One region of the Lysinibacillus fusiformis genome, then DNA from elsewhere that is predicted to be linked to it. Evidence: predicted binding sites of a transcription regulator. Region 1 holds the regulator's gene; the other holds the start of a gene.

Region 1 (5,861 bases):
AACAACCGTACCCATATCTAGTGTCATGACACGTTTGTCACGAAGGATTTCTGGTACTTCATTATTGATAATTTGCTGTGCTAATCCTTCAGCAATCGCTGTTTTACCAACACCTGGCTCACCAATCAATACAGGGTTATTTTTCGTACGACGCGATAAAACCTCAATCACACGTGTAATTTCCTTGCTTCGCCCAATAACAGGATCTAATGTACCTTCACGTGCAATTTGTGTTAAATCACGTGCTAGGCTATCTAAAGTTGGTGTATTGGCAGCTTGAGCTGCTTGTTGACCAGATTGTGCATTATCGTTATTACCTAATAGCAATAATACTTGCTGACGAGCTTTATTTAAGCCGACTCCCGCATTGTTTAAAACGCGAGCTGCCACACCCTCGCCTTCACGTATAAGCGCCAATAATAAATGCTCTGTGCCGATATAGGAGTGACCTAATTTACGTGACTCATCAACAGACAGTTCAATTACTTTCTTAGCTCTTGGCGTATAGTGAACGATTGGACCGACATCTTCTTTGCCCTTACCAACTAATTCTTCAATTCCAGCTTCAATCATTTGAGGACTAATATCAATGGCTTCTAACGCTTTCGCAGCAATACCGCCGCCTTCACGTATAAGCCCTAATAGTATATGCTCTGTACCGATAGATTCGTGCTTCCAACGAATAGCCTCTTCCTGAGCAAGCTGTAATACTTTTTGCGCGCGTTGTGTAAAACGATTAAACATCATATAAATCCTCTCCTTTTTCCCCATTTATAGGCTTATTCGCATATTCTTGAGATAATGTCTCGCGAAGCATTTCCGCTCGTACACGATCTCGTTCAGCAGGTGGCAGTACCTCACCTGCATAGTGCTGTAAAAAACCTGGTTGCATACAAACAACACATTCATTTAAGGTTGTTGCTTGTATACCATCAATCATCTGTAAATCTACACCTAGACGAACATTAGATAGGCAAGTCGCGGCTTCCTCACTTGTCAAAATTCTCGCATGTGTAAGGGTGCCTAAAGCTCGATATACTCTATCTTCTAGAGCAAGCTCTGCCTTTTCCATTAATTTACCTCTTGCATGTCGTTCTTTTTGAATAATCTTTTCAGCGACACTTTGTATGTCTGCTAAAATATCTTCCTCTGTCTTTCCAAGTGTAATTTGGTTAGACACTTGATAAACATTCCCTAAATTTTCGCTTCCTTCACCATATATACCTCTTACAGTCATCCCTAAGCGTGTCATGGCATTTATAATTTGATTCATTTGCCCCGTTAGTGTAAGAGCGGGTAAATGCATCATGACGGACGCTCGTAGACCCGTACCAATATTCGTTGGACAACTTGTTAAATAACCAAAAGTATCTCGAAAAGCATACGGTAATACTTTCTCTAGGATACGATCAATCTTATTTGCTTGTTCATAGGCACTTTGAAGTTGAAAACTTGCTGTCATACATTGAATGCGTAAATGATCCTCTTCATTCACCATAATGCTAACGGATTCATCTTCAGAAAGTAGTATAGAACCCACTTGCTCTTTTTTAGCCAATTGCGGACTAATCAAATGCTTTTCTACAAGAATTTGACGCTGTAAAGGCGTTAAATCCTTTATAGCAAAATAAGCATAATCATTTTGAAGCGTTGGGCTATCGCTTACAGCATGTGTAACGGCCTGTTCCACCTGCAATGCCTCATTCTCTGAAAAGGCTAATGGAAAACGATACCCATCTAAATTTCGAGCAAGGCGTATCCGTGTGCTAATGACAATATCTGAGTAATCATCTTTGATATGCATCCAGGTTGGCGTCGCACGCTCTAAAAATGATTCAATCATCATGACACATCACCACCTTCAAATTGTAGATGTTTTTCTAGCTCTTTGACTTCATCACGTAGCTTCGCCGCTTCTTCAAATTGTTCTTCCTCTACGGCGGACTTCATACGCTTGCGGATATCCTCTATTTGCTTTTTAATAACATACACATTGCTGCGAGCACCAGGCATTTTACCAATGTGTTGTGGACCTGCCTGAATGCGATTAAAAAGCTTCGGCAAATGTTCACTAAATGTGTCATAACAGCTTGGGCACCCGAATTTTCCCTCTTTTAAAAATTGCTTATACGAAAATCCACATTGTGGGCATGTTTGCTGTTGTGGTTGTACCTGTTGTTTTTCCCCCACCTTTTGCCATGTAGGAGAGCCAAACCAGTTAGACAATAACTGTTGAATAGATACTGGCTCTTGTTTAAACTCTGCATGAAATGGATGGAATTGTGAGGCGCAGACGTCACAATAATGGTGCTCCACCTTTTGCCCACTTTGAACTTGTGTTACTGTAACTGTCGCATTACGTTGTTTACAATGTTCGCAAATCATTTCCATCACCTCACTATTTTTGCTGTTCATATTTAATTGTTGTCAGCATTGCTCGCAATATTTTTGATCGAATGACATCTCTTAATGGGAGATGCAAGTCGATCGTGGAGCGATCAATTGCTGCTAACATTAATTTCGCTTCTCGCTTTGAAATTACCTGCTCATCAATCAGTCGATAAACCAAATCTTCTGCCATCGTTTGTGATGCCCCACCTTCAATTTGCCTGAGAACATCGTCGATTAAATCAATCTGTGAATTCGCGCGGACACGTAAAATTCGAATGTATCCACCACCACCACGTTTGCTCTCAACAAGGTAACCCCGCTCGGCAGTAAATCTTGTATTAATGACATAATTTATTTGTGATGGTACACATTGAAATTTATCAGCGATTTCACTACGTTTAATTTCAATATGCCCTTCTCCACCTAATTCAAGTACTTGCTTTAAGTAACCTTCTATGATGTCTGATATATTACGCATTTTAGGAATACACCTCGCTTGCTTCACTGACTTTGACTATCTTTGACTTTCTTTGAGTATATTATACAAAACGCTTGAAAAAAATTGCAATGATTTCGCCCATAGAAAAGTGGAAAGTCTTGAAAATACCTTTTTAAGCGCCGAAAATAACACCTTTTCGATCATTTGTGTACGGTTTTATAATTTCCTCATATACCTAATGTACCCTTATTAGTCATAGAAAAAACGCAAGCATATGCAACTAGCATATACTTGCGTCTATGAAAATTATACCCAGCGACCAACAATTGGATAACGCCAAGGTTCATCAGACAATGCTTTTACAATACCGATAATCGGTACAACAAATAGCATAATGCCGAAAATGATTAAAAATGGTAATCCAATAAGGACGAAGCTTAAAACAACAGAGATAGCGATTAAAACGCCCATGACAATTTGGAATAGCAATGCTTGAATAGAAATTGCCTTAACTTCCTCATCCGAACTAATTAAAAAGAAAATAATGGGCACTAACCATGGCGCAAAAAATGCACTTGCGTGTATGATTACTTTAGACCATTTAGTCTCCATATATATCAACCCTTTCTTTGAACTTTATCTATGTTTTATGTACTACTATTTACGGAACTATACCCGCAATAGTTTCACATTAAAAAGGATTTTTAAAAATTTTTTTGAGAGGCTGTGATGAGAGATGGAATTTAACAACACATTAGCAAATGAATATGAAAAGGGGATTCGCCGTACGTTGCCAAGTTATGATGCCATGCTGCGTTTAATACAAACCTTTTATCATTCCAAACTTCCAGAAAATGCTAACATGTTAGTTGTGGGTGCAGGGAGTGGCAATGAAATTTTACAGCTTGCAGAAGGAAGACCACACTGGTCATTCACGGGCATTGATCCATCAGAATCCATGCTTAACATAGCTAAAGAGCGTTTGCTCGCTCTACCTAATAATATGTCATTCCATCAGGCTACAATACTCGATGCTCCGCTGCCCTCCACACAGTATGATGCAGCAAGCTGTATTCTCGTCTTGCATTTTATTCGGGATGATGAAGAAAAGCTGGTGACATTAAAAGAAATAGCAAAATATTTAAAACCTGGAGCACCATTTGTCCTTGTTGCAAAGTATGGTCAGCAAGGCTCTTTAGAAACAGAGCTACAATTTGATTTATGGCGTTCCTATTGGCTACAACATACTAGACTTTCTGTGTCTGATGTAGCAGAGATGGAGAAATCCATTCGCTCTCTTTCTTTTATGAGTGAAGAGGGTATTTTAACACTTTTACAAAGTGCAGGCTTTACAAAACCTTCTAGATTTTTTGCCACTACTTTGTTTGGTGGTTGGGTATGCTTTAAAGAGGAGCACTAACTATATTTTGTAGTAAATAATTTGAGGTGAAAACCGTGATAAGCACCATTGGCATTACAAAACAACAACAACTGTTAAAGGATTTTCCATTAGAAGAGATACATCAGCAAGAATTTGAATGGTATTGGGTTGATTTTAATTGTCCTACAGCCGATGAAGAATCATTGTTGGATACATTTTTTCACTTTCACCCTCTTGCTATTGAGGATTGCTTAATGAGATTACAGCGTCCGAAGCTCGACTTTTATGATGATTTTCATTTTTTTGTCATTCATCGAGTAAACGAAGAGACGTTAGCTGCGGAGGAGGTTAATATATTTGCCTCCAATAAATTTATCGTAACCTTCCATAAAAGTCCTGTCCCTGAAATAGATAAGGTGCAGAAGATGCTAGAAAACCAACCGAAGAATTGGGAGCGCGGTACCGTATACTTAACGTATCAAACCATTGATAAAATTGTTGATAGTTATTTTCCACTCGTTTACAAAATTGAAGATCATCTAAATGCATTAGAAGGTGAACTTACATACCAAAGCAACGTAAATGCCATGAAGATTGTCTTCGAGTTCCGTAGTGACTTGCTTGACTTAAGACGTACTATTTTACCAATGCGTGATCTTTTATATCGCGTTCTTAATTCTTACCGTTTCTCACTAAAGAAATCGGAAAGAGCTTATTTTGGAGATATCTATGACCATCTACTTAAGCTAACAGAGATGGTTGAATCCAATCGAGAGCTTACAGCGGATATGCGGGATAGTTATATGGCTATGAGTTCTAGTCGCATGAATGGTATTATGATGACTTTAACAATTGTCTCAACAATCTTTATCCCACTTACCTTCATTGCTGGTGTGTATGGGATGAATTTCGATAATATGCCGGAGCTTCATGGACAATATAGCTATTTTATTGTACTTGGGATTATGATTATTATCGTTATCTTTATGTTGGCCATCTTTAAACATAAGGGCTGGTTTAAACTATTTAAACCATAAAAAAGACTGCTCGTTTTGTTGCGCAAACGAGCAGTTTTTTCAATCTATTAATACGGTCCTCTGTCATCAATTTTATTATCGCCCTGCTGTGGAAATAAAAAGTAGGCTAGTACCCCTGATCCTAAAGATGCGCATACTGTAATTAATAATTGATCAACATCTGGTACCTCAGCATGATAGTTTCGTAGCATATAAACGGAACCAATGGCGACAATCACCATGACTGGAATAACAAATTTAAAACGTTTTTTCTCCATACCATCCCTCCTCCTATTCTTTTTACGTACAATTTTTCTATTACTAAACAGTTCGTATTTTACAGGTTTCCTATTTTAAATTCAAATCTACATCGCTTCACCATTTGGACTAACAATAAAGTAAAAAAATAAAGAAATAACCAATTTTTTAACCAAATATTCAGCAAATAATAGTAAAATAGATTTAATCCCATTTATTTATTAAGTTTACAAACCTAACAAATTCTAAAAGTGCTTATTTACTTACAATTTATTATGGATATTAAGAATGGAGCAAATAATAATGAGTTGGTTTTCAAAAAACAGTAGTTCTAGCTACTCAATTACATTAACACCTGAAAATTTTAAGAGCGGTG
Region 2 (5,861 bases), 820 kb from region 1:
TGCCGATTGATGCGGACTTAGTGTTTGATGTTCGTTTTCTTAAAAACCCATATTATGTGGAGGAGCTACGTCCAAAAACGGGTCTTCAAACAGAGGTATCTTCTTATGTTTTAGCTTTGGAAGACACGCAAATCCTCATACAAAAACTAACGGATTTATTAGACTTTATGATTCCTCTCTATCGACAAGAGGGCAAATCACAGCTTGTTATTGCTTTTGGTTGTACTGGGGGCCAGCATCGCTCCGTGACATTAGCAGAATTTTTTGGGGCATATTTTGCGGGCAAGGAAAATACGGTTATTACGCATCGTGATATTAATCGTAGAAAGGAATGAGTGAATGGGGAAAAAGCAAACAAAGCTTGTGGTAATTGGTGGTGGCACAGGGCTCTCCACGTTACTTCGCGGGCTGAAGCACCACCCATTTGATATTACTGCTATTGTGACAGTAGCAGATGATGGCGGTTCTTCAGGGCGTTTACGTGATGATTATGATATTCCACCACCTGGGGATGTACGCAATGTAATTGCAGCATTATCAGATATTGAGCCCCTTGTAGAGCAAATGTTTCAATATCGTTTTTCAGCATCTGAAGATTTACGAGGTCATTCCTTAGGGAATTTAATGCTTACGGCACTCACTGATATTACTGGAGATTTCAGTCATGCTATTAGTGAGATGGGAAAGGTTTTAAAAGTTCATGGTCGAGTAATACCAGCTGCTAATAAAAAAATCGCCTTACATGCTGTGCTTGAGGACGGTTCAATTATTGAGGGCGAATCAAAAATCCCGACAGCGACAAAACGCATTAATCGCGTTTTTTTAGTACCTGAAAATGTGCAACCGTTACCAGAAGCTATTCGTGCTATACTTCGTGCCGACTATATTTTAATAGGACCAGGAAGCTTGTATACAAGCATTATTCCGAATTTGCTTGTTAAGGAGATAGGAGAAGCAGTTGTTAAGGCTAAAGGAAGAAAAATATATGTTTGTAATTTAATGACACAAAAGGGTGAAACCATTTCTTATACAGCAGGCGATCATGTAACAGCTATACATAAGCATGTTGGCCATGACTTTATCGATTCCATTTTAGTAAATGATGAAGAACTCCCTAACCCTGTTAAAGAACTGTATAAAGAAGAAAGAGCGGAACCAGTGACATTTGACGTAGCAAAGCTTGAAAGCATGGGATTAGAAGTTATTAAACGAGACATTGCTACAATTCGTCCAGATGGCACAGTTCGGCATAATGCTGCGAATGTTGCAGAATGGCTGGTAGATTATGCTGATATTTACCATCAAAAAGTAAGAGGACCAATAATAGAAACATAATGGCTTTATTGTATATGGTAAGATGAACATATACATAGAAATCAGGATTGAAAGGGGGGCGTGATATGTCTTTTGCTTCTGAAACAAAAAAAGAGTTAACACAAATAGAAGCGGACAATCATTGTATGAAAGCAGAAGTTTCTGCCCTAATTCGTATGAATGGTTCATTATCCTTTGCAAATAAACAACTAAGCTTAGACGTGCAAACTGAAAACGCTGCAATTGCCAGAAGACTATATACGATTATGAAAAAATTGTATCCGTACAATGTGGAATTACTGGTTCGTAAGAAAATGCGACTGAAAAAAAATAATGTGTATATATGCCGTGTAAGAGAAGGTGCGCGTGAGCTGTTAATTGATTTAGAAATCATCTCAGACGACTTTCAATTTAACCATACGATCTCAAGAAAGCTCATTCAAAAGAGTGGCCAAAAAAGAGCTTATTTAAGAGGTGCATTTTTAGCAGGAGGTTCTGTCAATAATCCAGAAACATCAGCTTATCATTTAGAGGTGTATTCTTTATATAAAGAGCATGGTGAAGCATTAATGGATTTGATGAATGAATTTGAACTCAATGCCAAAACAATCGAACGTAAAAAAGGTTTTGTGACTTACTTAAAGGAAGCAGAAAAAATTTCGGATTTCCTTAATATTGTTGGTGCACATCAGGCTATGATGAAATTTGAAGATGTTCGCATATTGCGAGACATGCGCAATAGTGTCAACCGTATTGTAAACTGTGAAACAGCCAACCTAAATAAAACCATTGGTGCAGCATTACGGCAGGTGGAGAATATTCGATTTATTGAAAATTCAATTGGTCTAGATCAACTACCAGAGAAGCTTCGTGAAATAGCACGTCTCCGTGTAGAATACCAAGATGTGACATTAAAAGAGCTTGGTGAAATGGTATCTAGTGGAACGGTTAGTAAATCAGGTGTCAACCATCGATTGAGAAAAATTGATGAGATTGCTGATGCATTAAGGCGCGGTGAAAAAATAGGTGGTTAAGTTATCATACTTTTCAGGTATGAATGTCATGCTAATCGCTTATTGTTCTTTTGCTAGTAAGTGAGGTAAGATAAAACTAATAGATGAACGGTAGTGAAGGGGAGTTTTGAGAATGATTGAGAGAAGAGTCCAGGTTAAATTAAAATTAGGACTACAAGCTAGACAAGCAGCACTATTTGTGCAGGAAGCAAATCGTTTTAGTGCTGATATCTTTCTAGAAAAAGATGAGAAAAAAGTAAATGCCAAATCCATTATGGGTGTCATGAGCTTAGCTGTTGCTAAAGGTACTGAAGTTACTTTAAGTAGTGAAGGTAACGATGCTGAGCAAGCGGTTACAGCATTGGCAACAATTATTGAAAATGAAGATTAACATTCATTGAACACAAAAGGCATCACAGAGCAAATCTGTGATGCCTTTTATTTTTTATTTATTATCGCTACGATGCATAATGTGGTCAATTAAGCCATATTCTTTTGCACGTTCAGCAGTCATGAAGTTATCACGATCTGTGTCTCTTGCAATGACTTCAAGTGGTTGACCTGTGCGTTCAGATAAAATGCCATTTAGTTTTTCACGTAAGAATAAAATACGTTTAGCAGCAATTTCAATTTCTGTCGCTTGACCTTGTGCACCACCTAGTGGTTGGTGAATCATTACTTCAGCATTTGGTAGAGCAAAACGTTTACCAGGTTCACCAGCTGCAAGTAGGAAAGCACCCATTGATGCAGCCATCCCAATACAAATTGTTTGTACCTGTGGTTTAATAATTTGCATTGTGTCATAAATAGCCATACCAGCCGTAATGGATCCGCCAGGTGAGTTAATGTAAAGTGAGATATCTTTATCTGGATCTTCTGCTTGTAGGAAAAGAAGCTGAGCGACAATGGAGTTAGCAACATTGTCATCAATGGCACTTCCTAAAAGGATAATACGGTCTTTAAGTAGACGTGAATAAATGTCATATGCACGCTCACCACGACTTGTTTGTTCAATAACTGTAGGAATTAAATTCATGTTAAATCCTCCTTAAAAAGCTAAATTCGAATACCTTTACTGAAAATTTCCTTTGTATTTCAGCTGTATCCTTATCATACACATTATAGTCAGGGAAGGTCAAATATTAACCCTGCTAAAGTGAAATTAAAAAAAATAAATTGTTTTTGCATTCTATGGTTGAATTATATGGGATGGGCTTGTATAATAATTAAGGTTATAAGTTTAAAGTACAGGACACTATTTTGCAGGTATGCTTCAAATGAGGGTTATCTACATCATGCTTTTCGTAAGCCTAGAGTGAGTACTTTTTTTTTGTGTCTTTTGCCCTCGTGGTGTAATGGATAACACGTAAGATTCCGGTTCTTGCACTGGGGGTTCGATTCCCTCCGAGGGCGCCATTTTACTGATGAATTGATATACTGTAATAGCTCATCTCCTAATAAGTAGTTTAGCAGCCTGCTTACTGGAGATCGAGAGGAAGAATAAAGTGAATACTGTCCTAGTTGGCATTATTCCCCTATTTATTCCTTTCAAACCTTCAAAAAAGCAATAACTCCAAATTATTTTTTAGTGAACATACTGTACGTGAGACTAGCAATAGTCGAAAAAAAAGAATCCTATCTGAGGGGATTCTTTTTTTTGCCTAAATTTATCGAAATTTGGCATGGTTCTCATTGTATATATATTAGTTTTAGGTTTAATTTCTTGTGATTTATACATGTTTTTTCAAATTATATGAATTAATTATAAATTTATATGAAAAAATATTTAGTTTTATGCGAAAAGTTGTTGTCTAAATACTATATTGTTAATATAATTGACCTAATAGTCTAACATTTCCGAATTGCGAAAAATAATACGTATTTTGGAAAATTATCGAACTAGGGGGAAATACAATGAAAAAAACAGGTTGGATGTTACTGATGATTATCGCAGCATTAACATTAGCACTTGCAGGATGTGGTACAAAAGATGATGCTTCTTCTGGTAGTACACCTTCAGAAGACGGCGGAGATGGCAAGAAAGTATACAAAGTTGGTACTGAGGCCACTTTTGCACCATTTGAATCTGTTGACGATTCAGGGAAAATTGTAGGGATTGATGTCGATATTTTACAAGCTATTGCAGATGAAATGGACTTTGAAGTTGAGTGGAATAATATTGGGTGGGAACCAGTTTTCCAAACAATTAAAAATGGTGAAACAAATATCGGAGCTTCAGGAATCACAATTACTGAAGAGCGTAAAGAATCATTTGATTTCACTGAACCATACTATGAGTCTCAATTATTAATTGTTGTGAAAGAAGATTCAAAAATCAAATCTCTTGATGAATTAAAAGATAAAAAAGTATCAGTACAAATTAATGCTACTGGTCATATGGCGGCGAAAAAGCTACAAGGGGAAGCAAGTACAAATATTATGGCATTTGAAAGTCAGCCAATCGCGATTCAAGAGATGCTAAATGGTAATGTTGATGCAGCTATCGGAGATAATGCGGTAGTTTATGAATATATGAAAGCTCATCCAGATCAAAAACTAAAAGTAATTGAAGATGACGCATTCGACAAAGAATACTATGGCTTTATGGTTCAAAAAGGGAATAAAGAATTGTTAGATAAATTAAATGAAGGTCTTAAAAAGATTAAAGAAAACGGTAAATTAAAAGAAATTACGGGCACTGATTTTGAGTAACAAATGAATGACATGATGCTACTAACATAGTAATTTTGCTAGCGGCTCATTTATTATTCGTAATTTAAAGGGGAATGGGGTTTTCGGATGGACATCTTTGACTTACGCTGGGACATTGTCTGGAACTACCGAGATATGTTTATACGAGGTATTGGCGTAACACTTATTTTGACACTTAGTGGTTATTTTGGCGGTATTCTATTAGGGCTATTTTTAGGTCTTGGAAAATTATCGAGTAAAAAATGGATTTATTGGCCATCTAAACTATATATCGATTTATTCCGTGGAACACCGATGCTTGTACAAATCTTGTTAATTCACTTAGCAGTTATTCCAACAATTTTTGGTCATTCTTTAGGTTATATGGTATCGGGGATTACAGCGCTTATTTTAAACTGTGCTGCTTACAATGCAGAAATTTTCCGTGCAGGGATTCAAAGTATTGCAAAAGGGCAAATGGAGGCTGCACGCTCTCTTGGGTTAACACATAACCAAGCGATGCGTAAGGTCATTTTACCTCAAGCATTTAGACGTATGATCCCACCATTAGGGAATGAATTCATCGCATTATTAAAAGATTCTTCACTCGTAACAGTTATTGCCGCACCAGATATTTTATATGCTAGTAAGGTAGTAGCTGGTGCAAGCTTCCGCTTCTGGGAACCGTATATCGTTGCAGCATTATTGTATTTAGTTTTAACATATGGTGTAACGAAAGTTGTAGCATTTATCGAGAAACGATTTAGCAATAGTTATGTCCCTCGTAAAGCTAAGGTAGAAGGGCGGGAAGCAAGATGATAAAAATTGAAAACCTACACAAGT

What was found. Region 1 encodes CtsR, which represses protease genes until heat stress. Its sites were predicted from a motif close to ATGGTCAATAAAGGTCAAACA; they were not measured.
Region 2: a site for CtsR is predicted at 3,449-3,469, ahead of clpP (ATP-dependent Clp endopeptidase proteolytic subunit ClpP). Genes of this name have one in related genera too.

What each region holds. Positions count from the first base shown of each region.
Region 1 is NZ_CP070490.1:1,652,725-1,658,585, forward strand. It holds gene JTI58_RS08240 (ATP-dependent Clp protease ATP-binding subunit) at 1-747, opposite strand, end outside; gene JTI58_RS08245 (protein-arginine kinase McsB) at 737-1,846, opposite strand; gene JTI58_RS08250 (UvrB/UvrC motif-containing protein) at 1,843-2,385, opposite strand; gene JTI58_RS08255 (CtsR family transcriptional regulator) at 2,399-2,869, opposite strand; gene JTI58_RS08260 (DUF4870 domain-containing protein) at 3,137-3,442, opposite strand; gene JTI58_RS08265 (class I SAM-dependent methyltransferase) at 3,567-4,250, shown strand; gene corA (magnesium/cobalt transporter CorA) at 4,286-5,248, shown strand; gene JTI58_RS08275 (hypothetical protein) at 5,296-5,505, opposite strand; partial or broken gene JTI58_RS25210 (protoglobin domain-containing protein) at 5,789-5,861, shown strand, end outside.
Region 2 is NZ_CP070490.1:828,611-834,471, reverse strand. It holds gene rapZ (RNase adapter RapZ) at 1-335, shown strand, start outside; gene JTI58_RS04220 (gluconeogenesis factor YvcK family protein) at 340-1,335, shown strand; gene whiA (DNA-binding protein WhiA) at 1,401-2,348, shown strand; gene JTI58_RS04210 (HPr family phosphocarrier protein) at 2,461-2,718, shown strand; gene clpP (ATP-dependent Clp endopeptidase proteolytic subunit ClpP) at 2,773-3,363, opposite strand; tRNA gene JTI58_RS04200 (tRNA-Arg) at 3,669-3,743, shown strand; gene JTI58_RS04195 (basic amino acid ABC transporter substrate-binding protein) at 4,242-5,039, shown strand; gene JTI58_RS04190 (amino acid ABC transporter permease) at 5,127-5,837, shown strand; gene JTI58_RS04185 (amino acid ABC transporter ATP-binding protein) at 5,834-5,861, shown strand, end outside.